DNA from 3 places in the Actinomadura sp. 9N407 genome. Region 2 is predicted to be linked to each of the others. Evidence: predicted binding sites of a transcription regulator. Region 2 holds the regulator's gene; each other region holds the start of a gene.

Region 1 (10,236 bases), on a different contig from region 2:
ACCTTTTCCGGCCCCATCTTCGGATCGAGGGCATGACGGAGTCACACCGACTTGATCGTGGATGGTGTCCCGCGGGCCGGCCGCCATGACGGCGTCCTGGTCCCCTGCGGGGCGAAGTGAACAGTATGCCCAACGGAGGGTGACGTCAAACCGACCGGCGCGTTCCGCCCGGAAGATTTCACCGGCCGGCCTCGCCCGCTCAGCGGGACAAGCCCTCGACCTCGGGTTTTACCGTCCCGGTGTCCGCCGGATTCCCGCCAGATTCGTCAGATTCCGGTCAGGCTCCGTCGCATCCTGTCGATCCAACGGCGTTCCCGGCCGGATTCATTCCCGGGTCGCCGGCTCCGCGGCGTCCGTTCAGGACGCGGCGAAGTATCCGCCGAGAAAGAGGATCCCCTCGGCGAGGACCCACAGAGCTGCCGCCACGGTCAGCAGGGCGTCGAGCCTGCCGGGCCGCCGCCGCACCCGGGGCAGGCCCCAGGAGATTAGGACGATGACCGTGGCCAGCACGGCCGGAGGAAGGGAGAACAGCACGGCGAGCTGGAAGTCGGCGGCGCAGTCATCCCCGCTCACTCCCGCGTCCGCGCAGAAGGCGGCCTCGCCCCACCCGCCGGCGGTCGAGAAGCCCCAGAGGGCGGCCAGCAGGAGGTTCGCGATCGTGGGAAGGGCCGGTGAGATCCACCAGCCGCTCATCCGCTCGGGTGTGACCTGCACGAACGGAACGTACCTCGGCCGCGCGGCGACTGGAAGACCCTGGCCTCAGGTGGGTCCGGCCGGGTGGCGTCCGATGGCCTGGCTCAGGTGATGTCCTTGGACTCGTGCAGGGTCAGGTCCATCGCGATCGCCGTGGTGACGACCAGGGTGCGCAGCGGCTCGGCCACCGGGTCGTCGATCTCCACCGTGTACTTGTCGGCGGTGGTCAGCAGGTGGGTGATGGCCCCGGCCCACTTCTTCCGTACATGGCCGACCCGTTTGCCGTCGGTGTCCTGCACGGTGAAGTTGTTGCGGGCGAGATCCACCGAGATCTCGCCGAGCACCTTGTCGTCACCGTCATGCAGGAGGTACCGGCGCCCGACGCGTTCGGTCCTGAACGTGCCCACGACCTCGCCGTCCGGGCGGCTGACCGTCGTCCGCATCCGCCCCTCCTCCTTGTCGACCACCAGGAGCGGGGTGTCGTCGGGCGTGGTCAGCAGTACGGCCCGGGCGTGCAGCTGGGACTTGCCGGGGAAGATGGTGCGCAGCCTCTCGGTCCCCGCGAGCTCGCCGATCTGGTCGGCGACCGCCAGCACCGTGCCGTCCTTCTCCATGACCGTGTACTGCGACCGGGCGAACGGACCGCGGCGAGGCTGCTCGACCCTCAGTACGGAGGAACGGAAGGGGTCGCTCATGCAATCTCCTGGCCTCGTCGTCGGGCACGTCCTGCGAGCCCCACCGTACGCGAAAGTCCCTGGGCGAACCGGCTCAACTCGGGACGGGAAAGTCCTTCCCCTCGTACAGCATCAGATCGATCGCGATCGGTGCGGCGGCCACCAGTACGCGGAGCGGATCGGCGAGGGGCCGGAAGATCTCGACGGAGTACTTGTCGGCGGTGGTGAGCACCTCGGTGGCGGCGCCCTTCCACTTCTTGTCGACCTGGGCGACATGGTGGCCGTGGCCGTCGAGGACCCGGAACTTGCGGGCCAGCCGGTTGCCCTCCAGCCGTCCGGCGGGACGGTCGGCCGCGTCCAGCAGCACGTACTGGTACCGGTAGCGGTCCATCCGCACCGAGCCGACCAGGCGGCCGTCGGGAGTGCTCACCCAGGTACCCGCGGCGCCACGCGCGGCCTTGGGCTTCTCCAGGACCAGCAGCGGTACGCCCTGCCCGCTCTCCACGTAGACCGCACGGCGGTCGTCCCCCTCGCCGAAGAACGTCCGGTACGCCTGGCGGCGCATTGGGACGCCCTGCTCGGCCGCGCTGGCGAGCAGCGTGCCCGCGCCGTCGTACACCTTGTACTGGGACCGGGCGGACGGAGCGCGGCGGGGCTGCTCGACGCGCAGCACGGGGGAACTGAAGAGATCGGTCATAGACCCGCATAGTGCCGCAGACCCCGGACAGCCGAAAGGGGCGGTCCCGAAGGACCGCCCCTTGAGGCTCACCGAAGTGATGGACTAGATCAGAAGTCCATGCCGCCCATGTCGGGAGCGCCACCACCAGCGGCGGCACCGCCCTTCTCGGGCTTCTCGGCGATGACGGCCTCAGTGGTCAGGAACAGCGCGGCGATCGACGAAGCGTTCTGCAGCGCGGACCTGGTCACCTTGGCCGGGTCGAGAATCCCGGCCTCGAACATGTTGACGTACTCGCCGGTCGCGGCGTTCAGGCCCTCACCCGGAGTCAGGTTGCGGACCCGCTCGACCACGACGCCGCCCTCAAGGCCGGCGTTGACCGCGATCTGCTTCAGCGGCTCTTCCAGAGCGCGCTTGACGATCGCGGCACCGGTCGCCTCGTCGCCGACCAGCTCGAGCTTGTCGAAGGCGGGGATACCGGCCTGCAGCAGCGCGACGCCACCGCCGGGCACGATGCCCTCCTCGACGGCCGCCTTCGCGTTGCGAACGGCGTCCTCGATCCGGTGCTTCCGCTCCTTGAGCTCCACCTCGGTGGCGGCTCCGGCCTTGATCACCGCAACGCCGCCGGCCAGCTTGGCCAGCCGCTCCTGCAGCTTCTCTCGGTCGTAGTCGGAGTCGGTGGAGTCGATCTCGGTACGGATCTGGTTGACCCGGCCCGCGATCTCGTTGGCGTCACCGGCGCCGTCGACGATCGTGGTCTCGTCCTTGGCCACGACCACCTTGCGGCAGCGGCCGAGCATGTCGAGCGTGGTGTTCTCGAGCTTGAGACCCACGTCCTCGCTGATGACCTGGCCACCGGTGAGGGTGGCGATGTCACCGAGCATGGCCTTGCGGCGGTCGCCGAAGCCGGGGGCCTTGACAGCCACCGACTTGAAGATCCCGCGGATCTTGTTGACCACCAGGGTCGCCAGGGCCTCGCCCTCGACGTCCTCGGCGATGATCAGCAGCGGCTTGCCGCCCTGCATCACACCTTCGAGAACGGGCAGCAGGTCCTTGTTGGCCGACGCCTTGCCCTGAACGATCAGGATGTACGGGTCCTCGAGGACCGCTTCCATCCGCTCGGGGTCGGTGACGAAGTACGGCGAGATGTAACCCTTGTCGAAGCGCATGCCCTCGGTGAGCTCAAGCTCGAGCCCGAAGGTGTTGCTCTCCTCGACGGTGATGACACCTTCCTTGCCGACCTTGTCCATCGCCTCGGCGATCATCTCGCCGATCTGCGGGTCGCCCGCGGAGATGGAGGCCGTCGAAGCGATCTGCTCCTTGGTCTCCACGTCCTTGGCCAGCTTGGAGAGCTCCTCGCTGACCCGCTCGACCGCAGCCTCGATGCCGCGCTTCAGCGACATCGGGTTGGCGCCGGCGGCGACGTTGCGCAGACCCTCGCGTACCAGCGCCTGCGCCAGTACGGTCGCGGTCGTCGTGCCGTCACCGGCGACGTCGTCGGTCTTCTTGGCGACTTCCTTGACGAGCTCGGCCCCGATCTTCTCCCACGGGTCTTCGAGCTCGATCTCCTTGGCGATCGAAACGCCGTCGTTGGTGATCGTGGGTGCGCCCCACTTCTTCTCCAACACGACGTTGCGACCCTTGGGCCCAAGGGTGACCTTCACGGCGTCGGCGAGCTGGTTCATACCGCGCTCCAGCCCGCGGCGAGCCTCCTCGTCGAACGCGATCATCTTTGCAGCCATAGGCTCCAGTCCTCCCGGAACAAGGTGGCCATGAAGGATCGAGCCGACGCCCGCGACGGACGACCTCCCCGACGGCGTCATTTCCGCCGCCGGAGTGAGGCCTCATCGCCTCGATCCAGACTGTGGGATTGTCACTCTCCACAGCAGAGTGCCAACCATTGGTTTTTAGCACTCTACCCAATCGAGTGCAAGCGCCGTACGTCCTGACCAGGCGATGGCCCCTCCACCTCGTCGTTCTCGCCCTGACCAGGAGCGGAACCGTCCGAAGTCGGACGGAACGCGAGCCGCCGTACGCCGGTGGTCGCGTTACACGGGTCTGGGCACGGGGGTGGCCTGTACCGGGTGTACCGCGACAGGGGTCGTGGGAGTTCCAAGCGCGGCTTGGATGCGCTCGTTCCTGATCTCCTCGTCACCGTCGAGGCAGTGCGCGTACGTGCTCTGGGGCATGGCTACCGAGCGCCCGGCACGCGCCGCCACGTTGACCGCCGGGACACCACTGTTGAGCCAGAGCGACAGACAGGCATGCCGAAGGTCGTACGGCCGCTGGGCCAGCGGAGTCTTGAGCTGATCGGGAGTCAGCACTTGGACACGAGCCCGAGACCACACAGCCTCATAGCTGACAGGGACTGCTGGGGGTCTATCCCCTGAACGCCGTGGGGCGTTTCCCAGTCGACATCGCGGAGCGGATTTGCCGAGAACACTTTCAGCCTGACCGCGTGTTCAAGGGCGGCGGCGCTCGCGTCGCCGTCACGGAGGCTCCGGGTTCCTCCAGGTCGGGCGTAGTCGCGAGGCAGGGACGAACGTTAGCGGCCGAGACATAGGGGACGCTTATGATCCCAACATGCCGCCTGCTACAGCTACGCCGTCAGATTCCCCGCACGCCGAGACACGCGTTAACGCAGCCAGGATCACATCCTGGCTGGTTGCCGGCATGGCCTCATGGTGGCTCGCCTTTCCCGTAGCTTTCGCAATGGGCCATGCTCTCGTTGGCCGTCCCTTTCCGAACGTCTTCGAAAGATCGACCGGTGTAGCACTGCTATGGGCCGGGATCGGTGGTGCCGCGCTTGCGCCGATCATCGGCCTTGCAACGGCACTGCTGGGACGACGGCGCAGGGCGAGCGTGTACTTCGCTGGGAAGGGCGCGCTGACTCTCTGCTGCGTCGCGTTCCTTCTCTACGCGCTTCACCAAGCATGACCAGAGAAAGCGGCTCATCAGCAAGAGGCACCGTGCCCGCTGGGTGCCCGTCACGGCGGACGATCATGGACGCTCACGGTCGTCAACGGGGTCGAGGACACGCAAGGCCAGGTCAGCGAAATACCAGGAAGGATGGACAGCGGATCGGATGAAGCGCCTCCGGCGAGGGCCTCTGACTCTGGGAGGCTCAGCTCGGACCCGTGACGGTCGTCGATGGTTGGGGTGGAAGCCTGACCCTGCGAGGTGTTTCCCTCCGCACGGGTCATTCGTCCCAGTAACGACCCCACGTCCCATCGGGAGCGTCTGGCGCGATCGGTTTCGATCCTCTGCGGTGTTCTCGTTCCTCTGCCTCTCTCGCCCTGACAGCAGCGATCGTGGAACGGACATCGAACGCCAGAAATATCGCTAGTGCCGCCACCGCTCCCACTGCGACCCACAGGCTGACCATGTCGTTGGCACCGGCGAGCGTGGCCGCCCCGTACACGACCGAGAACACCAGAGTGCCCAGAAGCAGAACGAACAGAACGAGAGCCACAGCGTCATCATAAAGAGGCGGCCCACACGCGAGACTTGCTCCTCGTGGGCAGAAGCGTGACCACGGGCACCGCCGCCATCGGGGCGCGGCACTCGCGTCGCTGCACCCGCCGTCCCGCCGCGTGGGCGTCGACCACCGACCGGCGGCCCAGACGGCCGCGCACCCCCGCCTAGCGCTGTACTTCGCGGCGGTGATCTAGCCGGCTGCAGTGAAGCGGAGCATCAGTCACCACGTCATGCCTCTAAAGCGATCGGATGGCCGCTTGGAGATCAGTCCCATAGGACCCCCAGCAGGCGATGGAACCGTCCGGTTGAAGGTCACCCATGTACCACTCACCTTCGATGCCGACGAGACAGAGGCCGTGGAACTGAAGGATCGTTTCGACCAGTTCAGGCCGTACGGGTTCGTAGGCGGGTTGGCCTCCGATCCGCTCCTCGACCAGTACGAGCCGTTCCGTCGGCAGCGCTGTGGCGCTGTCATCGCCTGACACGGCGCGTACTCGCTCGATCGTCCAGTCGACGGGGAGCGGTGAGGTCATCGGCACATGATCGCAGGCAAGGACGTGGCACGGTCGTACCCGAACCGCCGCGGCGAGCGGGGCGCAACTTGCTCCGGTACGGGTCAGTGTCGCCGCTGGTCGAGGACCGGACGTGGCTCGGGGGACCGATGTCCTCCTGGCCACCACCAGCGCGCATGCCGTCCGAACAGGGTGACGGCCGGAGGCTGCCATGAGCCGTTGCTGATGGACGCGTCCAGCCGGTACGCGCGCGGCGCGCTTAGACTCCGGGCATGGATCTCAGGGATGCGACGCGCATGGTCATGGCCGAGTCGGCTTCGTACCCGGAGTTGCTGAGGGTCAGCCGGCACACCTATGACGAGGTCGCCGCCGGGCGGAGCGCGGATCATTCGGCGCTGTCGTGGATGCTGAACGAGGCCGCGCGCAAGGGGCTGATCCCCGTTCTTGAGCGGAAGCACGGCCAGGCCGCCGTCAAGTCCATGGTGACCACGCTCGCCATGGAGATCGACCGGCAGGCTCCGGTCACCTCGTACTGAACGGTCAGCCCACGCCGCGAGGGGGCTGAGGGGCATCTCGCTCTTGTACGGCACCGGTCCTTATGAGCGAAGGCCCGACGGCCGGTAATGGTCACGGTGGGACGCGCGTACGAGGGGGAGCACTTCTTCCTCCAGGCGCCGGGATATGTGCAACCCGTAGCGAATCTCCAGCCGGTCGCGGGCGCGTATGAAGCGTTCCGCGGCTTCTTGGAGGGAGAGCGGTAGCGTTTCGATTCCGAGGGGCCTCAGGATGTGGTGGCTCATCCTGAGGAGTTCGCCGCGGATGCGGTCGGTCATACCGTGGCGGCACTTGCTGACGAGCCAAAGCGACCAGTCCCAGAAGTGCGCGTCGATCGCCGTGAGGGTGTCGGGGCCTACGCGCCAGGGCGGATTCCAGCTGCGCGGTACGTCGCGGAAGAGCAGGTCGACCTTGACGGGGCCCGGATAGATGAGGAGGTAACTCTCGCAGTCGCCGAGGGGGTCCCATTGGGCGGCGAGCGGTCCGTACGAGGCGGCCAGGGCGGGGAGGTCGGCGGCCACTTCGCCGAAGTCCTCGGCGGTGACGTGGAAATCCCAGTCGGACAGTTCGGTGGCGGTGCCGCGGGCGCGCGATCCGATGAGTTCGATCCGGCTCACCATGGGATGCGCCTCGACCGCCTCCGCGATTTTCTCGGCTGTTCCCATGCAGAGCCTCTTCCCGCTCCCCAGCATGGCAAAGCCCCCTTTTCCCGGCATTTACCGAGAAAAGGGGGCAAAGGGCCGAGCCCGATCAGCCGCCGGCGACGGCGGGGATGATCGAGATCTGGGCGCCCTCGGGCGTCGGGGTGTCCAGGCCGTCGGCGAACCGCACGTCCTCGTCACCCACGTACACGTTCACGAAGCGCCGGATCTTGCCGTTGTCGTCCAGCACGCGGGCGGCGATGCCGGGGTGGTTCGCCTCGAGGTCGGCCACCACCGCGCGCAGCGTGGCGCCCTCGGCCTTGACCTCCGAGGCGCCACCGGTGAGGGGACGCAGGATCGTCGGGATCCGCACGGAAACGGTGCTCATTGCTGCTGGCTCCAAGAATGCTCTGGGACGGACGTACGGGTCAGGCGAGGCCGGCGGCCCGGAAGGCCTCCAGCGTGGGAGCGATGTTCGCGCCCGGTCCCACCTGGGAGGAGATCGCGTCCAGGGTCTTGAGCCCGTCCCCGGAGTTGATGATCACGGTCTCGGCGGCCGGGTCGAGCGCGCCGCTGCCGATCAGCTTGCGCAGCGTGGCCACGGTGACCCCGCCCGCGGTCTCACCGAAGATGCCCTCGGTACGGGCCAGCAGCCGGATGCCCTCGACGACCTCTTCGTCGGTGACGTCCTCCACCGCGCCGCCCGTACGCCGGACGACGTCGAGCACGTACGGGCCGTCGGCCGGGTTGCCGATCGCCAGCGACTTGGCGATGGTGTCGGGCTTCACCGGCCGTACGACGTCGTGCCCGGCCTTGTAGGCGGCCGCGACCGGGTCGCAGCCGGCGGCCTGGGCACCGAAGACCTTGTACGGCTTGTCCTCGACCAGGCCGAGCTTGATGAACTCCTGGAAGGCCTTGTCGATCTTCGTCAGCTGGGAACCGGACGCGACCGGGATCACGATCTGGTCCGGCAGCCGCCAGCCGAGCTGCTCGGCGATCTCGTACCCGAGGGTCTTGGAGCCCTCGGCGTAGTACGGCCGGACGTTGACGTTGACGAACGCCCAGTCCTCCTGCTCGCCCGCGATCTCCGAGGCCAGCCGGTTGACGTCGTCGTAGTTGCCGTCGACCGTGATGAACGTCCCGCCGTACACCGCGGTCGTGATGATCTTCTGCTGCTCGAGGTCGGACGGCACGAACACCGCGCTGCGGATTCCCGCGCGCGCCGCCGCCGCGGCGACCGCGTTGGCCAGGTTGCCGGTGGACGGGCAGGCCAGCACCTTGAAGCCCAGCTCGCGCGCCGCCGCCAGCGCCACCGCGACCACGCGGTCCTTGAACGAGTGGGTCGGGTTGCCGCTGTCGTCCTTGACCCAGAGCCGCTCGAGCCCGAGCGACTCGGCGAGCTGGTCGGCGCGGACGAGGCGGGTGAGCCCCGGCTCGGTGTTGGGCGTCTCGGCGACCGTCGAGGGCACCGGCAGGAGCCCGCGGTAGCGCCAGATGTTCTGCGGTCCCGCCTCGATGCTCGCGCGGGTGATCCCGCTGAAGTCGTAGGCGATCTCGAGGGGCCCGAAACACTCTTCGCAAGCGTAGAACGGGCCGAGATCGCGGCGGCTCCCGCATTCGCGGCAGACCAGGGCCGTCGCGGGCCCGAGGTCGGGGCCGGACGAGAGGTTCGGGTTGGCAGGCGTGATTGCCATGGAGCGAGGCCTTTCTCCCCATCTTCCCTGTGCCACCTTGGTCACAGGCCGGAGTTGGCACCATCTCCTGATCGGCCTCGCAGGATCGCGAGCGCGTACGAATCAGTCGGTTGCCGGGGCTTCAACGGGCCGGTCCCTCCACCCCTCTTGATGAGCGCTATGAAGTTGTGTGTGAGTTGAGCTGGAAGACCGGCCCGAGGCCGCTGTGCTCCCTGCACCCCTCTTGATGAGCGCTATGAACGCTGCAGGACATTGATACCACCCGAACGCAGATGCGTTCTCCCTGGGCGGTATCGCGTCGTATGCGTGACTTTACATGACCTGCCCGGTTGCCGGACAGCTGGGTCTCGCCGTTTGAGACGTTACCCGACCGACGTGTAGATCACCCTCGCGCCCCCAGCCCCGCCCCCTGCTGAAGTTGTGACGGCCTCAAACGTTGCGATCGCGTCCGAAGGCAGGTTCGAGCGAAGCGAGAACCTGATCGCGAAGCGAGCCGCCAGGCGAGTTCGGAGCGATGCCAGCGATCGCCGCGTAGCCCGCCGAAGGAGGGCCGCCAGGCCCGACGCCAAGGGCTACGCCTTTAAAACCTGCGTCGGGTCGAGGAAGACATGGCGGACGAGGGGGATCCGCTCCTGCAGCAGGCGGTCGATCTCGCCCGCGATGTCCTCGGCCTCGTCGGCGCTGATGGTGTCGGAGAAGTTCACCTTGGCCGCGACGAGGATGTCGTCCGGGCCGAAGTGCATGGTGAACAGTTCCTGGACGCCGGTGACGCCGGGGGCGGAGGCGATCTCGGTACGGATCTCGCGCTGGACGGCGGGGGCCACGGACTGGCCGATCAGCAGGCTGCGGCTGTCGCGGCCGAGGGCGAAGGCCACCGCGACCAGCAGCAGGCCGATCATGACCGAGGCCAGGCCGTCCCAGAACGGGGAGCCGGTGATCTCGCGCAGCGCGAGTCCGGTGGCGGCGAAGGCGAGGCCGATCATCGCGGCGGAGTCCTCGAACAGGGCCGCCTTGAACGTGACGTCCGGGCTGTCGCGGACGTGTTCGACCAGACCGTGGTCGGTGTGCCGGTTCTCCCGGCGGGCCTGGGTCCAGGCGCGCAGCCAGGAGGTGCCCTCCAGGACGGCGGCCAGGCCGAGGACGGCGAAGGCGAGCCAGGCCTGCTCGCCGCCGCCGGGTTCCTTGCCGGTGATCGTCAGGATCCCCTCGAAGATCGAGTAGCCGCCGCCGGCGACGAAGATCCCGAACGCGGCGAGCAGCGACCAGAAGTAGCGCTCGTTGCCGTACCCGAACGGGTGCCTGCGGTCCGGCGGG
Region 2 (10,236 bases):
CGCGTCCCGCGTGAGTTGATTCGACCATCAGCCGGGCCTTGCGGCCTCTCCGACCTGCCTTCTGTCGCTGCGGTGTGTCGTGCTCGTGTCCCTTCCCATGGTACTGGCCGTGCACGACGTCACGCCGCCGGTTTTCCGCTTGTTCATTCCGGTTCGCCGCGCGCGAAACGTCGGAGCCGCGGGGCGCCGATCAGCCGGCCGGCCGACGGATCAGCCGGGCGGCCAGTTGAGGCCACGGCCGCCCAGGACGTGGGCGTGCACGTGGAAGACGGTCTGGCCGGCCTGGGCGCCGGTGTTGAACACGACGCGGTAGCCCGTGTCGGCGATGCCCTCGTCCACGGCGACCTGGTGCGCCTCGCCCAGCACCTCCGCCAGCAGCCCGGCGTCGGCGGCGGCGAGCTCGGCGGCGGTCGGGTGGTGGGCACGCGGGATGACCAGGACATGCGTCGGGGCCTGCGGGTTGATGTCGCGGAACGCGACCGTCCCCGCCGACTCGCGAACGATCTTCGCGGGCACGTCGCCCGACACGATCTTGCAGAACAGGCAGTCCGTCATCGTTCTCCTCCCGCGCGTGGCCACGATCCCGGTGATCCTATCGAGACCGCTCCGCCCATGGCCCCGGGGTGGTCGGCCCGGATAGGGTCGCGCTGATCAACAGGCGGATTGATCAACTACTGACCGGTTCGGACCTTTTTCGTCCCGCGGCTGGATTAGGGTTGTCAACTCAGGCGTACCCCCGGCCCGGCAAGCGGCGCCACGCCTCCCGACCGGCCGCTTCACCCCGTCGCGTCCGCCGGGGGACAGACCGTCCGAGAGGACGGCGGGGGTCGGCGAAGGCGGCTGGGGTCGGCGAAGGCGGCTGATAGGTGACCGAGGCGGGACCAGCACAGCATGCCCTTTACATCTAGGGCGGACGGGTTGACTGAGGCAGGACCAGCACAGCATGCCCTTTACATCTAGGGCGGACAGGTTGACTGAGGCAAGACAGAAAATGCCCTTTCGTAAACCGGACGACGAGGGTGGGCGTCCCACTGACGTGACAGAGACCCTCGTGGCCAGGGGCACGGCGGGTGCGGTGGCCGTGGCCTGGGATGCCGACCAGGCGGTTACCGCGCTCTACAGTGCCAACTACCGCTCGCTGGTACGGCTGGCGGCCATGCTCGTACGCGATGCCGGGACGGCCGAGGAGGTCGTCCAGGACGCGTTCGTGGCGATGCACGGCGGCTGGCGGCGGCTGCGCGATCCCGACAAGGCGCTGTCCTACCTGCGCCAGTCGGTGGTCAACCGGTCGCGGTCGGTGCTGCGGCACCGCGCGGTCGTCGAGAAGTACGCCCCCAAGGGACTGCCCGACGCTCCCAGCGCGGAGGCCGGGGCCATCGGGGAGCTCGAACGCTCCGCGGTCGTCCAGGCGCTCCACAAGCTCCCCACCCGCCAGCGGGAGGCTCTCGTCCTGCGCTACTACGCCGATCTCTCCGAAGCGCAGATCGCCCAGGCCATGGGCATCTCCCGCGGTGCCGTCAAGAGTCACACGGCACGCGGCATGTCCGCGCTACGCAACACCCTGGAGCAGTTCTCATGACCACCGAGCCCCACGACGAGCACGGCGAGATCCTCCGCCGCGCCCTGCACGCGGAGGCGGAGGCGGTCATCCCCGCGCCCGACGGGCTGGAACGGATCCGCACCCGCGTCGACGAGCGGGCGCAGCGCCGGTTCGGCTGGAACTGGTTCTTCGGCTTCTCCGGTACGGGCCTCGGCGTGGCGTGGGGCCGCCCTGTCCTGGCCGTCGCCGCCGCGGTGCTGATCGCCGGTATCGGCGTCACCGCCCCGCAGACGATCGACCTCATCCAGTCCGCCGGCAGCAACGGCCCGTCCGATCCCGGTCAGCACGCCGGTCCCGGCGGCGGTCCGGGCGGCCCGCAGGGCGTCCCGCCCAACTCGCAGGTGCCGGCGTCGCCCGGCACGAGCGAGAGCGGCGCCCCGGCCGAGTCGGGTTCGCCGTCACCGGACACCTCGCTGGGTTCGACCGCGTGCGCCACGCCGCCCGCGACCGGCTCGCCCACCGCGAGCGCCAGCCCGAGCACCAAGGCCGGGTCCGACCCGGGCGCGACGCCCTGCCCGAGCGGGACCCCGTCGACCTCGCCGACGCCGAGCCCGTCGGACTCCGGCTCCGCCCAGCCCAACCCGCCCGACACGACGGAGCCGCCGGTCACCGAGGAGCAGCCGGCCCCGGCGCGTGCGGAAGAGCCCGCCGCCTGATCTGACCGCACGTTCCGGCCGGGTCCGCCGCCCTTGAGGCTGCGGGCCCGGTCTTTTGGCTTTGGGTGCGTCCGGTGGGTCGGCTTCAGGTGGGTCGGCTGCGGGTGGGACGGCTGTGCCGCGTCACCAGCGGCCGGTGGCGGCCAGCAGCACTGAGGCGGCGGCCACGCCCGCCGTGGAGGTACGCAGCACTGTGGGGCCGAGGCGTACGGTCTGGGCACCCGCGGCGGCGAAAGCGGCCAGCTCGTCCTCGGTGATCCCGCCTTCCGGGCCGACCACGATGACGATCTCGCCCGTAGCCGGGGGACGCACCGCGCTGAGCGGGCCGGTGGCCTCCTCGTGCAGGACCAGACCGGCCCCGGCGGCGGCGAGACGTTCGGTCACCTGGGATGTCGTGGCGAGCTCCGCGACCTCCGGCAGCCGGCTGCGGCGCGCCTGCTTGGCGGCCTCCCGCGCGGCACCGCGCCAGCGGCCCAGCGCCTTCTCCCGGCGTTCGGGTCGCCACTGGGTGACGCAGCGCGAGGCGGCCCACGGGACGATCTCGTCCACGCCCACCTCGGTCATCGTCTCCACGGCCAGCTCGCCCCGGTCGCCCTTGGGCAGGGCCTGGACGACCACCAGGCGCGGCTCGGGGGCCGGCTGGTGGTGCCGGGCCAGGACGTCCAGGGTGAGCGAGGCCCGGTCGGCCGTGACGACCACGCATTCGGCCAGCAGGCCCGCGCCGTCGGTGAGGTCGACGCGCTCGCCGGGCCGCAGCCGCTTGACGGTGGCCGCGTGCCGGCCCTCGGCGCCGCCGAGGGTCACGCGGTCGCCGCCGAGGTCGTCGGCCAGGAACACCGGCGGGCTCATGACCGCTTCCCCGCGGTCATGAGCGCCGTTCCTCGTCGCGGCCCTCGTGGTAGGCCGTCACCGTCACTCTTCAATGCTGGTTGAAGACGTCCCGCAGGCGGGAGAAGACGTTGCGCTGGCCAGGGGCGAAGCGTCCGGGGGGACGCTCCTCGCCGCGCAGTTTGGCCAGCGCCCGCAGCAGTTCCTCCTGCTCCTCGTCGAGCCGGTGCGGGGTCTCGACGTCGACATGGATCATCAGGTCGCCGCGGCCGCTCTCGTTGAGATGCCGGACGCCGCGCCCGTACAGCGTGATGACCTGGCCCGACTGCGTGCCGGGCTTGATGTCGACGTCCTCGGCGCCGTCCAGCGTCTCGATCGTGACGCTGGTGCCGAGCGCGGCGGCGGTCATCGGGATCTGCACCGTGCAGTGCAGGTCGTCGCCCTCGCGCTCGAAGATCTCGTGCGGCTTCTCGACGATCTCCAGGAACAGGTCGCCGGCCGGGCCGCCGCCGGGGCCGACCTCGCCCTCGCCCGCCAGCTGGATGTGGATGCCGTTCTCGACGCCGGCCGGGATCTTGACCTTGACCGTACGGCGGGTACGGACCCGGCCGTCGCCCGAGCACTCCGGGCACGGGGTCCGGATCACGCTGCCGAAGCCGCCGCACTGCGGGCAGGGGCGGGCCGTCATGACCTGGCCGAGGAACGAGCGCTGCACCTGCTGGACCTCGCCGCGCCCGTGACAGGTGTCACAGGTGTCGGGGTGGGTGCCGGGGGCGCAGCCGGAGCCGGAACAGGACGTGCAGGCCACCGCCGTGTCGACGGTCAGCTCGCGGGTCGTCCCGAAGGCGCTCTCGCCGAGGTCGAGCTCGACCCGCAGCGTGGCGTTGCGGCCGCGGCGGGCGCGGGTGCGCGGGCCGCGGGTGGCCGAGGTGCCGAAGAAGGCGTCCATGATGTCGCTGAACGGGAATCCGGCGCCGCCGAAGCCGCCGGCGCCCGCGCCACCGCCGCCCGGCGCGAACGGATCCGCGCCCAGGTCGTACATCTCGCGCTTCTTGGGGTCGGAGAGCACCTCGTAGGCCTGGGTGATCTCCTTGAATCGCTCCTGGGTCTCCGGATCCGGGTTCACGTCCGGATGGAGCTCCCGGGCGAGCCGCCGATAGGCCTTCTTGACCTCGTCCGGGCCGGCGTCGCGGCGGACGCCCAGGGTCGCGTAGTAGTCGTTTGCCACTTACGACCCCGCCAGGATCTGTCCGACGTAGCGTGCCACTGCCCGTACCGCTCCCATCGTGCCGGGGTAATCCATGCGTGTCGGCCCGAGCACTCCCAGCCGGGCCAGGGTCATGTCGCCGACGCCATAGTCGGCCACGACCACAGACGTGGATCGGAGTCCCTCATCGGGGTTCTCGGTGCCGATCCGCACCGTAACTGTAGAGGAGTCGCCGGTCTCGCCGAGCAGCCTCATCAGCACCACTTGTTCCTCCAGGGCCTCGAGCACCTCGCGCAGGCTCTTGGAGAAGTCCACCGCGGCCAGGTTGGCCGCGCCGGCGAAGACGATCTTCTCATCGTGCTTCTCCACCAGCGACTCCAGCAGCACCGAGAGCACCGCGGCCAGCACCGGCCGGTCTTCGGGCTGGACCCGTTCCGGCAGGTCGGCCACCGCGCTCGGGACCTCGCCGAGCCCGCAGCCGTCGAGGCACGTGTTGAGCAACGCCCGCAGGTGCCCGATCGATTCCTCGGACAGCTCGTTGGGGCTCTCGATCATGCGCTGCTCGACCCGGCCGGTGTCGGTGATCAGCACCAGCAGCAGCCGGTGCGCGCCCACCGGGACCAGCTCGACGTGCTGCACCGCCGAGCGGGTCAGCGAGGGGTACTGCACCACCGCGACCTGCCGGGTGAGCTGGGCCAGCAGCCGTACGGTGCGGCCCACCACGTCGTCGAGGTCGTACGCGCCGCTGAGGAAGGTCTCGATCGCGCGCCGCTCGGCGCTGGACAGCGGCTTGATCGTGGACAGCCGGTCGACGAACAGCCGGTAGCCCTTGTCCGTGGGGACGCGGCCGGCGCTGGTGTGGGGCTGGTGGATGTACCCCTGCTCCTCCAGCACGGCCATGTCGTTGCGGATCGTCGCCGACGACACGCCCAGGTTGTGCCGGTCCACCAAGGCCTTGGAGCCCACCGGCTCGTTGGTGGAGACGTAGTCCTCGACAATGGCGCGCAGGACCGCGAGTTTCCTGTCGTCGAGCACGTGGTCACCTCCTCTGCCCCGTACTGGCACTCCGTACTTCCGAGTGCCAAGTGTACGGGCACCCGAGCCGAGTTCGGAGGTGCCGGCGGCGTCAGGGCTCGTTAGAGTGCCTGAGCGTGCGGAGCAAGGACTATGGCGACGACATCCTGTCCGGTGGCCGGGGGCGCGGCGGCCGGCGGCTCGGACGCGGCCCGCGCGGCGGGCCCGTACCCGCGAGCCGGCCCCCGGAGGCCCCCGAGATCCCGGAGATCCCCGCCGACCCGGGGCTGGTCGCGGAGGATCCCGGCAGCGGCTTCTGCGGCGCGGTGGTGGCCTGCGACAAGTTCGGCGTGACGCTGGAGGACCGGTTCGGCAAGCGGCGGGTGTTCCCGCTCACCGAGGCGGCGTTCCTGATCGACGGCGAACCGGTGACCCTCGTACGGCCCGTCCCCGGTACCGGTGCCGGTGGCGCGGGCAGGGCGGCGGCGCGTTCCGCGTCGGGCTCGATCGCGGTCCAGGGGCTGCGCGCCCAGGTGGCCAAGGAGAGCCGCATCTACGTGGAGGGCGTCCACGACGCCGAGCTGGTGGAGAAGATCTGGGGGCACGACCTGCGCGTCGAGGGCGTCGTCGTGGAGTACCTGGAGGGGATCGACGACCTGCCCGCCATCGTGGCCGAGTTCGCGCCCGGCCCGGGACGCCGCCTGGGCGTGCTCGTCGACCATCTGGTGCAGGGATCCAAGGAGAGCCGGATCGCCGCACAGGTGTCCTCGCCTCACGTCCTCATCACCGGTCACCCGTTCATCGACGTCTGGGAGGCGGTCAAGCCGTCGGCGGTCGGAATTTCCGCCTGGCCGCGCGTGCCTCGCGGCGTACCCTGGAAGGAAGGGGTGCTCGCCGCACTGGGCTGGGAGGATGACGTGCGCGCAGGATGGAAGCGGATCCTCGGCTCGGTGAGCGCCTTCACCGACCTCGAACCCTCACTGCTCGGCCGGGTCGAGGAACTCATCGACTTCGTCACCGCCCCAGAGGAGCCCTAGCGGCCCCTCACCCACTCCCCCGCGCCTTCCTGATCGCCGCCAGCCCCCAGAGGAGCACGCGATGTCGTACGGGCCTCCGGAACAACCAGGGTACGGACAGCAGCAGCCCGACTATGGGCAACAGCAACCTGGCTACGGACAGCAGCCGCAGCAGCCGGGGTACGAGCAACAGCAGCAGCCGGGCTACGGCCAGGCACCGGGTTACGAGCAGCAGGCGTACGGGCAGCCGGGCTATGGGCAGCAGGGGTACGGGCAGCCCGGCTACGGGCAGGCGCCCGGGTACGGCCAGGCACCGGGCTACGGCGCGCAGATGCAGCCGTACGGCGCCGCGGTCCAGGGCTACGGGCAGACGACGCCGGACGAGCGCCAGTGGGCGCTGATGGGCCATCTCGGCCAGTTCCTGATCGGGTTCGTCTCGCCGCTGCTGGTCTACCTGATCAAGAAGGACGAGTCGGCGTTCCTGCGCCACCACGGCGCCCAGGGCCTCAATCTGGCGATCAGCCAGTTCGTGTACCTGATGATCAACCTCCTGCTCAGCGTGGTCACGTTCGGGCTCTGGCTGATCCCGACCTTCGCGCTGGGGGTGGCCCAGATCGTTTACCTGGTCATGGCCGCGGTGGCCGGCAACCGGGGCGAGTGGTACCGCTTCCCGTCCTTCATGGCCTGGCCCATGATCAAGTGACCTGGCCCGCCTGGATCAGGTGAGCCGGATCAGGTGAGATCGCGGACGACCGCGTCGGCGAGCAGCCGGCCGCGCCCGGTGAGAACGGCGCGGCCGTCCCGCTCGTAGGGGTCCGGCTCGATCAGCCCGTCCGCGATCGCCCGCCGTACCGCCGCGCCGTCCAGCAGTTCCGCGGGGCAGCCGGAGGCCAGCCGCAGTTCCAGCATGACGCGTTCGACGTGCCGGTCCTCGTCGGCGAGGACCTCGCGGGCGTGCGCGGGTGTGACGTGCTCCGCGAGGCGGGCGGCGTAAGCGGCGGGATGCTTGACGTTCCACCAGCGCGTGCCGCCCACATGACTGTGCGCACCGGGGCCTACGCCCCACCAGTCGGCCCCGGTCCAGTAGAGGAGGTTGTGCCGGCAGGCGGATTCGGGCGCGGTGGCCCAATTGGATATCTCGTACCAGCGGAGGCCCTGGGCGCTCAGCAGCTCGTCCGCCATGAGGTACCGGTCGGCCATCGCGTCGTCATCCGGGGCGGCCAGCTCTCCCCTGCGTACCTGCGCGGCCAGCCGGGTCCCCTCTTCCACGATCAGCGCGTACGCCGACACGTGGTCAGGGCTCAATTCCAGGGCCGCCTCCAGGGAGGCCCTCCAGTCGTCGTCGCTCTCGCCCGGGGTGCCGTAGATGAGATCCAGGTTGATGTGCTCGAAGCCCGCCTTGCGGGTCCATTCCACGACCTGCGGCACACGGCCCGGTGTGTGCGTGCGCTCTAGAACGGCCAGCACGTGTTCGCGTGCGCTTTGCATGCCGTACGAGACCCGCGTGAACCCCACCTCGCGCAACCGGCCGAGGTAGCGCTCGTCCACTGATTCCGGATTGGCCTCCGTGGTGACCTCCGCGCCTGGCGCGAGCCCGAATTCCGTGTCGATCGCCTTGAGGACGCGCCCTAGGTCATCCGGGGACAGCAGCGTGGGGGTGCCCCCACCCACGAAGACCGTCTCCACCGGCAATGCCGCATCGCCCAGTACGCGCCGGGCCAGGCGAACCTCTTGGATCGCCGTCTCGGCGTAGGAGTCCCTGCTCGCCCCAGGCCCCAGCTCGGTGGCCGTGTAGGTGTTGAAGTCGCAGTAGCCGCACCGCGTCACGCAGAACGGGACGTGCACGTAGAACGCGAACGGCCGTTCCCCCAGGCCCTTGAGAGCGGCAGGGGGCAGCGCCCCATCGGCGGGGACGGGGTCGCCATCAGGCAGGGTCGCGGGCACACGTCCAGTCTGCCGTGCGTGCCGCGCTGCTCCGTCCCCCTGGAACGTGCCCCGGAATGTGCCTTACAGGCGCGCCGTCAGGCGTCTAGGCGTCGCGGAGCTTGTCGCGCAGCCAGTCGGGGGTGTTCTCGTCGGAGCGCGGGAAGCGTTCAAGGTCCATGGCGTACGCGGACGGGTTGAGCGGCGGGTTGAACTCCGGCTCGCCGTCGTAGTCGAACTCGGCGCTGAACCGGCCGCCGCGCCGCACGTCCAGCCGGGCGGTGAACCAGGCCCCTTTGCCTTGCCGGTACATCGCCCGGCGCAGCTCGTCCATCTTGCCGACCGCCTGCCCGGGCGGGGTGGCGGTGCGCATCGCGCCCGTGGCGTCCACCACCTCGAAGGAGACGCTGTCGATGCCGACCGTCGCCCGGAACTCGAACCCGAGCCGCTCCCACCCGTCGGGGGCCGCCGAACGCAGCGCGCGGACGGCGTCGTTCACCGCCTCCCGCTCCTTCGGTGACTGCAGGACCTGCTCGGAGTGCGCCACGGTCGAACCTCCGGAACGGTAAAGGTGACTGCCCTCCCGACCGTACCGACCTCACGCCCCAGGTCGAGCAGCGGTGGCCGTGTCGCGCCGATAAGGTCGTCCGGGTGGCTGATCAGGGGGCGGTGCAGTACGGGCGGGTGCCCACACGCGTGCTGTTGTGCGGTGAGGCGGACGGCTGGCGCTACACCGTCGTCGATCAGCATGGAGACGAGGAACACGTTCGCTTGGGCGGGCCCGGCGTACGTTGGCAAGCCCCGACGGGACACCGGCGCCAGGACCCTGAGCCCCCGTGGTGGCGCCGCCACCTGGACGAGACGGCCGAAGCGCTCCGCGGCCATATCGAACGGACGCTGACGGACCGTGCGTTCACCGAACTGGGCTCCGAAACCACCATCGCGTGGTTCGCCGTAGAGGAACCGGCGGCTTGGGAAGGCCTCATCACCCTTCGCGAACCCGATCCCGCCCGCTTCCCTGGCGAAGTGGACCCGTTCATCGTGACCCTGGAGCCAGGACGCGGCGCGCTGCTTCCCGATGCGCACCTGCTGTTCTCCACGCTGTCCTGCGACGCCTGGACGACGCTCGCGGCCGTTTCCGAGCGCTGCGGCACGCCCCCGCCCAGCGCGTCGTTCCTGTGCGGGTACACCGGGCACCGCAGCGTGCGCGTCGGCCGGGGCAGTCTCGACGTCTCCACGCAGCGCGGGGACGACGGCACCGAACGGGTCGCCGAGATCCACGGCGTCCGCGGCGGCGGCTGGGGCGGCAATCCCGAGCTGCGGCTGCGGCTGAACGGCATCGACCTGCTGAACGAGCCCGCCGCGGACGTCGTCGCGCTCTTCCGCGATCTCGGCGACGAGATCCTCCCCTGGGGCCGGCACGGCTTCCGGCTGCCCGCGATGGGCCTGGCCCTGCACAGACCGGCCGAGGAGCCCGCTGAGCGCTTCACAGGCGCCTCACTGGCCCATCCCTCCACCATCGCCTCCCGGAACCGGCAGCGTTAGCCTCACGGCCTCACGGGTCCGACATCCGCGAGGGGCCCGTTCGTCACCCAAACGCAATCCGGCTTCTCTAGATTCGTCGATCATGAGAGCCCGTGCGCGCGCCACCGCCGTCGCCCTCGCCGCCGCCGTCGGCGGGGCCCCGCTGCTGATCGCCCTCCCCGGCCAGGCGGTCGCGGCCGGCGCCTTCGTGATCGAACGCGGCGGCCCCGCGCGGACGTTCACGTTCACCGCCGCCCGCGACGGCGAGGCCGTCATCGGCTTCACGGCCGCCGCTCCCGGCGTCTCCTGGGCCCGCAAGGGCGCCGAATCCGCCGTCGTGGCGGTGGACGTGGACGGCCGCCACGTCACCGACCTCGTCGTCCCCGGGGCCGACCCCACCCGGCGCAGCCTCGGCCTCGGACCCGTACGGCAAGGCCCGCACAAGGTGACCCTGCGGTTCGCCAAGGG
Region 3 (10,236 bases), on a different contig from region 2:
GGCGAAGCGCGTGCCGGGGAGCCTGCCGCTGGTCGAGCCGGTTGTACGGGACGTACGGCGGCATCGTCGAGGCGCCGCCCCGGGTGTGCACGGCCAACAGCGCGGCGGCCAGCTGGATGAGGTATTCGGGCAGGTCGTCGGGTGCGGGCCGGGGCGGATGCCCGACCAGCCGGCTGATCAGCAGCGCGGGCGCGTCGCAGTAGGCGCCGGCCGGGTCGGCGGCGACCAGCGACGGCGTCGGGACCTCGCAGCCCGCCAGCAGCGTCAGTGCCGCGATCTCGCGCTCCGGGGAGAACTCGGAGTCGGCGTATCGCGCCGCGGGGCGTCCCGGCTCGCGCGGCGTCCAGCGGCGCAGCACCAGCCGGTGCGCGCTGCCCGAGCGGCTCTCGACCAGCAGTGCGTGGTTGGCGTGCGCAGCGCCGCCCGCCAGGGGACGGACCATCCGCACCTCGGCGCCCTGGCCGAGGCACTCGGCCACCCAGCGCAGGGTGGTGCGGCTGGGCGGGGCACCGGTGGGTGCACAGGGAGCCGATGCGTGGGTCACGAGATCCATGAAAACGGATTCCGATGGGTATTGGCAGTGATTTTGCGAAGACGGAACGTAACAAAGTGCACGTCATCGACATGGCTTTGGATCATGGCTTCGGGCGCTTCCCCGGATTGCCGGACAAACCGCCGGACTAGGAATCGGTGGATGGACGGCACCCGGGACGCTCCCGCACAAGCCCGCGAGAGCGCCCCGCAATGCCACTCAGTCTTGTCTCTCTGAGGGGCGACCCCTCAGACTCCCCACTCGCTCAATCTTTGCCGTCGCGGCGCGGCCGCAGCAGCGCCTCGGCAAGCGCGAGCATGGTCTCCTCCAGCGTGGACAGCCGCTTGAGCACGTCCTCGTGGACGGAGGTCACCTGGCGGGTGACCTGGTCGTGGACCGAGTCGACCTTCTTGCCGACCTCCAGTTGCACGACCTCGAACCGCTTGCCCACCTCCGCCTGTACGGCATCGGCGCGCCGGCCCACCTCGTCCTGCATGCCGTCCACCCGCCTGGCCACCTCCTCCTGGACACCGCCGACCCGCCGCTTGACGTCGTCCTGGAGGCCGCCGACCTGCTTGGCCACGCCCGTGTGGACGTCGTCGATCCGCTTGCTGACGTCGTCGTGGACGCTGTCGACCTGCTTGGTCACCTCGTTGTGCACGGCCTCCACCTGCTTGGTGACGTCGTTGTGCACCGACTCGACGCGCCGGGAGACGATGTCGACCTGGGTGGTGAACTCCTCCAGTGCCCCGTCGACCTTCCTGGTGGTCTCCTCGTGGATGCCCTCGATCCGCTTGCGCGCGTTCTCGTGGACGTCCTCGAAACGGCGGGAGAACTCGTCCATCCGCCGGGACACGTCGCTGTAGGCGGTCCGGGCGAGCTGCGACATCGTCGCCTCGACCTCGTCCCGGTCGGGGCGGGCCCGCAGCTCGTCGATCAGCGGGTCCACCGCGTCGGCCAGCCGCTTCTCCAGCGCGTCGAAGCGGTGCCCCTGGTCGATCACCGGCCGGTGCACCAGCTCGGTCATCATCTTGTGCAGCTCGCCGATCTCCAGCGTGGCCGGCAGCCGGCCGATCCGGTCGTCGACGGCCACCAGCCGGCCGTCCAGCCCGGTCAGCTTGCCCGACAGGCCCTCCAGCCGGCCGTCCAGCCCGTCCAGCCGGCCGCCGACGCCCTCGACCCGCCCGTTGACGGCCTCCAGGCCCTGCTCCATCCGCTCGGCCGTCTCGCCGAGCGACTGGTCGACCCGGGTCGTGACGCTGCTGATCGAGTGATCGAGCCGCTCGGCCCGGTGCCCCAGCTCGGCCAGCGACTTGTCCAGCCGGTTGAACCGGACCGAGGACGCCTCCATGCTGCCCTGGAGCCTGTCCAGCCGCTTGGACATGTCCTCCATGCGCTGCGACGCCTGCCGGGTGGCGTCGGTGATGTGGTCCGCGGAGTCGAGCATGGACTGGATCCGGGTGAGCGTCTCGTCGACGTTCTCGGCCACCACGCCGACGTCGGCCCACAGCGCCGGCAGCTCGGCGACGGGTTTGACCCGCTCGCCCACCGCCTCGATGTGCTCGGCCAGCCCCTCCGCCCATTCGGGGGGTTTGCCGAACAGCTCGTCGACCTGGCCCCGCACCACGTCGATCTGCCCGGTGAGGCCGTTCAGCTCCCGCTCCCGCACCTCGCGGAGCAGCCACTCCATACCTTCCAGCCGCTGGCGTATCTCATCCAGGACCTGACCCTGTGAGCGCTGTTCGTAGACGTGGTCCTGCGCCGCACGGGCGAGCAACTCCCGCATCCGATCCGAGACCGGCTGACCCCCTGTCTGCAGGAAGTTGTGATTCGTTTCCACCCGATGCTCCCTCTTGTGCCGTCGCGCTCGAAAATGCGGGCGGCAATGAAATCGTGAAGTCGCTCACTGTAGTGCGTGCGCGGCCCATGGATAACGGGGAACACGGGGCGGTCCGAGTCGTCGTGTGGACGCTCGATATCCGGCTGCGGGAAAAGGCGGGACGTTCGGGCGGAGCGCGACATTCTCCCGATGCGCGATGAATCGGATGAACTCCGCAGTCGCCGCGAGCGGCGCCGGCACTCGCCACGCCTTGGCGGGCCTGGAGAATCCGTACAGGCGCCGGTACGCCCGCCGAACCGTTCCGGAGAGGGGAAGCGCCCCGCCACCGGCCCGCCGCCGCTGCCATTCCGGCCGCATCACGCGTTTCTCGGACGAGTTGTTTCCGCCGCCGAACTCGCTACCGGAAAGTGCGCAGTATTTGCTCAGCCGTGGCATGGCGCCCGAACGCTCTTGGCGTTCTCGTTCCTAAGAAGATCTTCGGTGCGGAAATGGCGCCGCCGGGGGCGCCGGGCGCGTCAGCAGCGCGACCGGGTCGTCGCCCACCCGGGTCAGCACCACCGTCAGTTCCGCGTCGCCGCCGGGTCCCCGCCGGCCGAACCCGAGGTCGCGGCGCAGCCGGTCGATGTCGACCGCCGAGCCGCGCTTCTTGATCGTGAGCACCCCGACATCGCGCCGCCGCAGCTCGGCGCGCAGCCGCTTCAGCGAGAACGGCAGCACGTCGTCGATCTCGTACGCGGCGGCGAACGGCGTCCGCACCAGCGTGTCCGAGGTGATGTAGGCGATCCGCGGGTCCACCAGCCGCCCGCCGACCCCGGCCGCGACCTCGGCGACCAGATGCGCGCGGATCACCGCGCCGTCCGGCTCGTACAGGAAACGCCCCCAGCCGCCGACGGGTGGATCGCCCAGCCCCGGCTCCGGCGTCAGCGTCACGATCCCTTCCGCCTCGCGGTCCCCGCCAGGGTCGTCGCCACGGTCCAAGCCGGCCGGGATGAGGGTCGCCCTGCGTCGGACGTCCCCCGCCAGCCCGCCGATCCAGAGCGCGGCCTCCTTGACGTCCCCGCCGACCGAGATCCACTCGGCCTCCGTCCCGGCGCCGCCCTCGCCCGCACCACGCCCTCCGACGCTCCCGATCGCACCGCTCCCGCCCGCATCGCCCTCGGGCCAGATCGCCTCGTACGGGATCCCCGGCGCGACCTTGACGCAGCCGGCCGGGACGCGCCCGGCCAGGTCCAGGATCGTGTCCAGCGGCGGCTCGTACGAGCGGGGGTCGAAGACGCGGCCGCGGGTCGTGCGGCGCCCCGGATCGGCGAAGACGGCCGCGTACCCGGCCGGATCCTCGGCGGTCGCGTCGCCCGCCCGTACCGAGGCCAGATCGTCCAGCCCGAGCGCCGCCAGGTTGGCGCGGGCGACCTCGGCGGTCAGCGGGTCCAGCTCGACGCCCTCGCCGGTACGGCCCGCCCGCGCCCGCGCGATCAGGTCGGCGCCGATCCCGCAGCCGAGTTCGAGAACCCGATCTCCGGGTACGAGGTATCCGGCGAAGCGGCGGGCACGGTGCGCGGCGACGCTCGCCCGGGTGGACTGCTCCAGCCCGGCCCGGGTGAAGTACATCGCACCGGCGTCCGGACCGAACTTGGCTCGGGCCCGTTCGCGCAGCCGTACCTGGGTGAGCGCCGCCGACACCAGCTCGGCGGGGTGGCGCTCGCGCAGCCGGGACGCGGTCGCCAGGAGGCCGCTCTCGGTCACGTCGGAGCCGGTGGCCGCGGCGAGTACGGCCTGGCCGTCCGGCGTAAGCAGTCCGCGGAACCCCTGGATGTCCATAGGCTGGACGTTAGCGCCGGAGCGGGGATGCGGCCGTCCCGCCGGTCACGGCGCCGGGGACCCGCCCGGGCAGGCCGTGTTCATGTTGACGGGTCACCGGTCTCGGAATAGTCTCCAGACTGGCACTCTCACACTGAGAGTGCCAGCAGCGACAAGGTCGGTCTGGCACCCGCGACGGCAGGCCGGTCCAGGGTCGCCTCTTCTGCCACATTGCCGGCCGGTCGACATGGCCGGCCGAGGACCAATCGAAGGGGAGGTCAGATCGTGACGACCGCCACCAAGGTTGTTCTCAAGCCGCTCGAGGACCGCATCGTCGTCCAGCCGCTTGAGGCCGAGACCACCACCGCGTCGGGTCTTGTCATTCCCGACACGGCCAAGGAGAAGCCCCAGGAGGGGACCGTCCTGGCCGTAGGCCCGGGTCGTATCGACGACAAGGGCGGGCGTGTACCGCTCGACGTGAGCGTCGGCGACGTTGTGCTCTACAGCAAGTACGGCGGCACCGAGGTCAAGTACAACAACGAGGAGTACCTCGTGCTCTCGGCCCGCGACGTCCTCGCGGTCATCGAGAAGTAATTCACCGAGAAGTGACGCACCGCCCCGGACCGGCCCGAAATCAGGGGCGGCCGGGGCGTACTGCGTACCGCTAGCCGTACAGGACTGGAGATTTCCGCATGGCGAAGATCCTGGAGTTCGAGGAGGACGCCCGCCGGGCTCTTGAGCGCGGCGTGAACGCTCTCGCGGACGCCGTGAAGGTGACGATCGGCCCGCGCGGCCGCAACGTCGTCATCGACAAGAAGTTCGGCGCGCCGACGATCACCAACGACGGCGTCACCATCGCCCGCGAGGTGGAGCTGGAGGACCCCTACGAGAACCTGGGGGCCCAGCTCGCCAAGGAAGTGGCGACCAAGACCAACGACATCGCCGGTGACGGGACCACCACCGCCACCGTGCTGGCCCAGGCGATGGTCCGTGAGGGCATCCGCAACGTGGCCGCCGGCGCGTCGCCGATGGCCCTCAAGCGGGGCATCGACACGGCCGCGCAGTACGTGTCCGACCAGCTGCTGAAGTCGGCCCGCGAGGTCGACGCCAAGGGTGACATCGCGCACGTCGCGACGATCTCGGCGCAGGACGGCCAGATCGGCGACCTGATCGCCGAGGCGTTCGACAAGGTCGGCAAGGACGGTGTCATCACCGTCGAGGAGGCCCACACCTTCGGCCTGGAGCTGGAGTTCACCGAGGGCCTGCAGTTCGACAAGGGCTACCTGTCGCCGCACATGGTCACCGACCCCGAGCGCATGGAGGCCGTCCTGGAGGACGGCTACGTGCTGATCGTGGACGGCAAGATCTCCAACGTGCAGGAGTTCCTGCCGCTGGCCGAGAAGGTCGCCCAGACCAAGAAGCCGCTGCTGGTGGTGGCCGAGGACGTCGAGGGCGAGGCGCTGGCGCTGCTGGTGGCCAACAAGATCCGCGGCACCTTCCTGTCGGTCGCGGTCAAGGCCCCGGGCTTCGGCGACCGCCGCAAGGCGATGCTGGGCGACATGGCCACCCTGACCGGTGCGCAGGTCGTCAGCGAGGCCATCGGCCTCAAGCTCGACAGCATCGGCATCGAGGACCTGGGCCAGGCGCGCCGGATCACCGTCACCAAGGACGCGACGACGATCGTCGACGGTGAGGGCTCGCAGGACGACATCCAGGGCCGGGTCAACCAGATCAAGGTCGAGATCGAGAACAGCGACTCCGACTGGGACCGCGAGAAGCTGCAGGAGCGGCTGGCCAAGCTGGCCGGCGGCGTCTGCGTGCTGCGCGTCGGCGCGGCCACCGAGGTCGAGCTGAAGGAGAAGAAGCACCGCCTGGAGGACGCCATCTCGGCGACCCGCGCGGCGATCGAGGAGGGCATCGTGTCCGGCGGCGGCAGCGCCCTGGTGCACGTGGGCAAGGAGGGCTTCGACGCCCTCGGCCTGTCCGGCGACGAGGCCACCGGCGCGGAGGCGGTCCGCCGCGCGCTGGTCGAGCCGCTGCGCTGGATCTCCGAGAACGCCGGCCAGGAGGGCTACGTCGTCGTCTCCAAGGTGCAGGAGTTGAAGGCCGGCCACGGCTACAACGCCGCCACCGGCGAGTACGGCGACCTGATCGCCCAGGGCGTCATCGACCCGGTGAAGGTGACCCGTTCCGCGGTCACCAACGCCGCGTCGATCGCGGGCATGCTGCTGTCCACCGAGGCTCTCGTCGTCGAGAAGCCCGAGGAGGACGAGGAGCCCGCGGGCGGCGGTCACGGTCACGGCCACGGCCACTGACGTACCGTTCGAGCCCGTCCGGCACTGACCGGCGCTGAGGCACCGGCCGGCTCCGGCCGTACGCGAAGGGGAGATCCCTGCCAGACATGGCGGGGATCTCCCTATTTGCGCTATAAGTCGCGAATCTTGCGATTCGTCGTCTCATAGGTGGTTTATAGCTGAATGAGGCGTAACGGGGGACCGTGCCGCCACCCTGCGCGATCATCCGAGCGCACCGGGTGCGTTTCGGGTACCGTTCCCCGCACTGTGACCATTCCGTTGCCGAACACAGTGGAGACAGGCCCGAGCCCGCTGGGCATCATGCTCTACGTGACCGAGGGATGCTTCGCCGGGACCACGACCGCGCGCGCCGGAGAACCCTCGGAGGGGGCGACCCCTCCACCACCCCGCGATGCCGGCCGCGGGGGCCGGGCGCCGCGCATGGCGAGCACCGACGACGGGGACCTCAAAGAGCTGACGAAGCTGGCCGTCCAGGGCGATCCCGGGGCCATCGAGGTACTGATCGGGCAGATCCGGCCGATGGTCGTGCGCTACTGCCGCGCCCGGCTGGGCCGGGTGTCGGGGCAGTACCACATCGCCGACGACGTGGCTCAGGAGGTCTGCATCGCGGTGCTGTCGGCGCTGCCGCGCTACCGCGACATGGGACGGCCGTTCGCCTCGTTCGTCTTCGGCATCGCCGCGCACAAGATCGCCGACGCGCTGCGCAGCGCGGTCCGGGCGGCCGTGCCGACCGAGGACCTGCCGGACGGGCCCGACGACCGGCCCGGGCCGGAGGAGACCGTGGTGCGCTACATCGAGGCCCAGCGCGCCCGCGACCTGCTGACCCGGCTGCCGGAGAACCAGCGCGAGCTGGTGCTGCTCCGCGTCGTGGCCGGGCTGTCGGCCGAGGAGACCGGTAACGTGCTGGGCATGACCGCAGGAGCGGTACGGGTCGCGCAGCACCGCGCGCTGACCCGGCTCCGCGCGATGGCCAGAGAGGAGTCGATCGCTTGACGGAACGGAGCCAGGGCGCCCCGGATCCGGCAGCGGTATCGACCACGGGGTCCTCCACCCCGGATCCCCTCACCCCGGAGCCCTTCCCCACGGATTCCCGCAGTACGGATCCCCGCAGTACGGATTCCCGCACCGCGGGCGCCGTCGTCGCCTTTCCCGCCCTCGCGGCCGACCTGGGCGCGGCCCGCCGTACCGACGCCCTCATCGACGCGCTGGCCGCACGGCGCGCGGCGGGTTCCGACGACCCGGCGGTCCGGATGCTGCGGGCGCTCATCAGGGACGTGGACGAACTCGTCCCGGTCCGGCACGGGCCCGCCGCCGGCCAGGACGCCGTGCCGGACGACCCGGTCGAGGACGACCGTCCCCTGTCGCCGGTCGGCCCCCGCCGCCGCGGCCCCCGGACGATCGTGGCCCTCGGCGTGGCCGGCGCCGTGCTGGCCGGTACGGGCGTCGCGGCCGCCGGCGGCATGACGGGGCAGCCCGCTCCGTCCCAGGCCATGGGCCCGGTCGAGGAGGGGCACAGCGGCGCCCCGGACACCACCGACTCCAGCAAGGCGGTCCTGCCCTTCGCCCTGGCTCCCGTACGGGCGGTGCCCTCCGGCCTGCAACGCACCGAGCCGGGGGAGACCGGGAAGGACTCGAAGCAGGCCTCGCGTGTGAAGCACCGCATCGCCGGGCTTCCGGAGAGCACACCGCGCCCGCGCAGGGCCGCCACCGAGAGCCGGGCCGTACGCCCGCAGACCGAGGACTTCACCCGGATGCAGCGCCGCCTGGAGGAACTCGGCAGGCGCGTCCAGGAGCGCACCCGCCTGCCCGCCGACCTGGGCGACCGTGACCGCGACTGTGACCGGGACGACCGAGACGGTCCGGGCCGCTAGGGCTCGTCGCGTCCCTCTTCGCTGTCGATCACGCCGTCGACGTAGCCCCGGGCGTACTCCCAGCTCACGTAGTCGACCGGATCGGGCGCCAGCGCGGGCTCGTGGACGCGGGGCAGGCCCTGGTCGAGCAGGTGGCGCAGGTTGCCGTGCAGGAGGTCCCAGTCGATGTAGTGCATCTTGCCGCAGTCACCGCAGTCGACGGTGAGCCCGCGCACGCCGAGCGGCTCCAGCAGGGCCCGGAAGACCTCGAGGTCGGCGAGATCGGCCAGCACGTCCTCCCGCTCGGTCACGCTGAGCGGGGCGACGTCCTCGCCCGGGTCGCCGAGCGAGGCCGCCGGGTCCTCCGGGTCGCCGGCGAACGGGTCGAGCGGAGCGTCGTCGTGCACACCCCCACGCTACTGCCACGCCCCCCGCTGGGTGCACCCCCCAAGCCGCATCCGCCCCGCCTGGGCCGGGTACGGCGGCCCCCGCGTTCGGGCGCGCCAGGCCGATCCGGGCGGGCCTGCCGGGGCGATGTCGGAAATGTCCGGGAATGTGCGGATGGGTCAGTGCGTTGCGGGTGTCACCAAGACCACTCGCCCCCGAGCGGGAAGTGCCGTCCCACCGCCAGGCCAGGTCCTACCATGGAACGAGGCCGTCGTGACCTGGCCGTACACCCAGACGCCCCAGGGGAAGGTAGTCATGAATCCCGCCGCCGAGCCCGCCATCATCCCGCAGGGCCTGACCTTCGACGACGTGCTGCTGCTGCCCGGCTACTCCGACCTGCAGCCCGGCGAGGCCGACACCACGACCCGGCTGACCCGCGACGTCGACCTGCGCATCCCGCTGCTGTCGGCGGCCATGGACACCGTCACCGAATCCCGTACGGCCGTCGCGATGGCCCGCCAGGGCGGGATCGGCGTGCTGCACCGCAACATGCCCGTCGAGGAGCAGGCGGCCGAGGCCGACCGGGTCAAGCGGTCCGAGGCCGGCATGATCACCAACCCGGTGACCTGCCTGCCGGACGCGACGCTGTCCGACGTCGAGGTGCTCTGCGCCCGCTACCGGATCTCCGGCGTCCCGGTCACCGACGTGCGCGGCGTGCTGGTCGGCATCGTCACCAACCGCGACATCCGGTTCGAGACCGACCTGTCCCGCCCGGTGCGCGAGGTCATGACCCCGATGCCGCTGATCACCGCGCCGGTGGACGTCTCTCGCGCGGACGCGTTCGCGCTGCTGGCCGGCAACAAGATCGAGAAGCTGCCGCTGGTGGACGCAGACGGCCGGCTGCGCGGGCTGATCACGGTCAAGGACTTCACCAAGAGCGAGCAGTACCCCTCCTCCACCAAGGACGCCGACGGCCGGCTGCTGGTCGCCGCCGCCGTGGGCGTGGGCGAGGACGCGATCGAGCGGGCCAAGGCGCTGATCGAGGCGGGCACCGACGTGATCATCGTCGACACCGCGCACGGCCACTCCAAGGGCGTCGCCGACACGATCGCCGTGATCAAGGCCAACGCGCCGGTCCAGGTCGTCGGCGGCAACATCGCCACCTACGCCGGCGCCAAGGCGCTGGCCGAGGCCGGCGCGGACGCCGTCAAGGTCGGCGTCGGCCCCGGCTCCATCTGCACCACCCGCGTGGTCGCGGGCGTCGGCGTCCCGCAGATCACCGCGATCTCCGAGGCCGCCCGCGCCGCCCGCGAGGCGGGTATCCCGGTGATCGGCGACGGCGGCGTCCAGTACTCCGGCGACATCGCCAAGGCCCTCGTGGCCGGCGCCGACACCGTGATGCTGGGCAGCCTGCTGGCCGGCATCGAGGAGTCGCCCGGCGAGCTGATCTTCGTGCACGGCAAGCAGTACAAGTCGTACCGCGGCATGGGCTCCCTCGGCGCCATGCGCAACCGC

The links. The regulator HrcA, encoded in region 2, represses chaperone genes, less so after heat shock. The targets are predictions, from matches to a motif close to TTGGCACTCTCNNNNNGAGAGTGCCAA.
Region 1: a site for HrcA is predicted at 3,914-3,940, ahead of groL (chaperonin GroEL). Genes of this name have one in related genera too.
Region 3: a site for HrcA is predicted at 4,310-4,336, ahead of groES (co-chaperone GroES). Genes of this name have one in related genera too.

Annotation. Positions count from the first base shown of each region.
Region 1 covers NZ_JBIRAW010000031.1:127,422-137,657, reverse strand. The annotation lists gene ACH34Q_RS36455 (hypothetical protein) at 358-714, opposite strand; gene ACH34Q_RS36450 (phospholipid scramblase-related protein) at 798-1,388, opposite strand; gene ACH34Q_RS36445 (phospholipid scramblase-related protein) at 1,462-2,064, opposite strand; gene groL (chaperonin GroEL) at 2,154-3,785, opposite strand; gene ACH34Q_RS36435 (hypothetical protein) at 5,243-5,515, opposite strand; gene ACH34Q_RS36430 (hypothetical protein) at 5,757-6,053, opposite strand; gene ACH34Q_RS36425 (hypothetical protein) at 6,305-6,568, shown strand; gene ACH34Q_RS36420 (nucleotidyltransferase domain-containing protein) at 6,629-7,252, opposite strand; gene ACH34Q_RS36415 (MoaD/ThiS family protein) at 7,338-7,616, opposite strand; gene thrC (threonine synthase) at 7,657-8,922, opposite strand; SAM riboswitch class I at 8,938-9,079, opposite strand; gene ACH34Q_RS36405 (cation diffusion facilitator family transporter) at 9,495-10,236, opposite strand, start outside.
Region 2 covers NZ_JBIRAW010000022.1:76,231-86,466, reverse strand. The annotation lists partial or broken gene ACH34Q_RS29965 (PhoH family protein) at 1-28, opposite strand, end outside; gene ACH34Q_RS29960 (histidine triad nucleotide-binding protein) at 211-555, opposite strand; gene ACH34Q_RS29955 (SigE family RNA polymerase sigma factor) at 992-1,579, shown strand; gene ACH34Q_RS29950 (hypothetical protein) at 1,576-2,256, shown strand; gene ACH34Q_RS29945 (16S rRNA (uracil(1498)-N(3))-methyltransferase) at 2,380-3,105, opposite strand; gene dnaJ (molecular chaperone DnaJ) at 3,176-4,312, opposite strand; gene hrcA (heat-inducible transcriptional repressor HrcA) at 4,313-5,326, opposite strand; gene ACH34Q_RS29930 (DUF3097 domain-containing protein) at 5,443-6,342, shown strand; gene ACH34Q_RS29925 (DUF4870 domain-containing protein) at 6,404-7,024, shown strand; gene hemW (radical SAM family heme chaperone HemW) at 7,054-8,265, opposite strand; gene ACH34Q_RS29915 (hypothetical protein) at 8,351-8,791, opposite strand; gene ACH34Q_RS29910 (hypothetical protein) at 8,896-9,789, shown strand; gene ACH34Q_RS29905 (hypothetical protein) at 9,872-10,236, shown strand, end outside.
Region 3 covers NZ_JBIRAW010000057.1:4,788-15,023, forward strand. The annotation lists gene ACH34Q_RS45755 (phosphotransferase family protein) at 1-553, opposite strand, end outside; gene ACH34Q_RS45760 (hypothetical protein) at 798-2,372, opposite strand; gene ACH34Q_RS45765 (SAM-dependent methyltransferase) at 2,838-4,190, opposite strand; gene groES (co-chaperone GroES) at 4,452-4,763, shown strand; gene groL (chaperonin GroEL) at 4,862-6,484, shown strand; gene ACH34Q_RS45780 (sigma-70 family RNA polymerase sigma factor) at 6,905-7,477, shown strand; gene ACH34Q_RS45785 (hypothetical protein) at 7,474-8,355, shown strand; gene ACH34Q_RS45790 (DUF5319 domain-containing protein) at 8,352-8,741, opposite strand; gene guaB (IMP dehydrogenase) at 9,037-10,236, shown strand, end outside.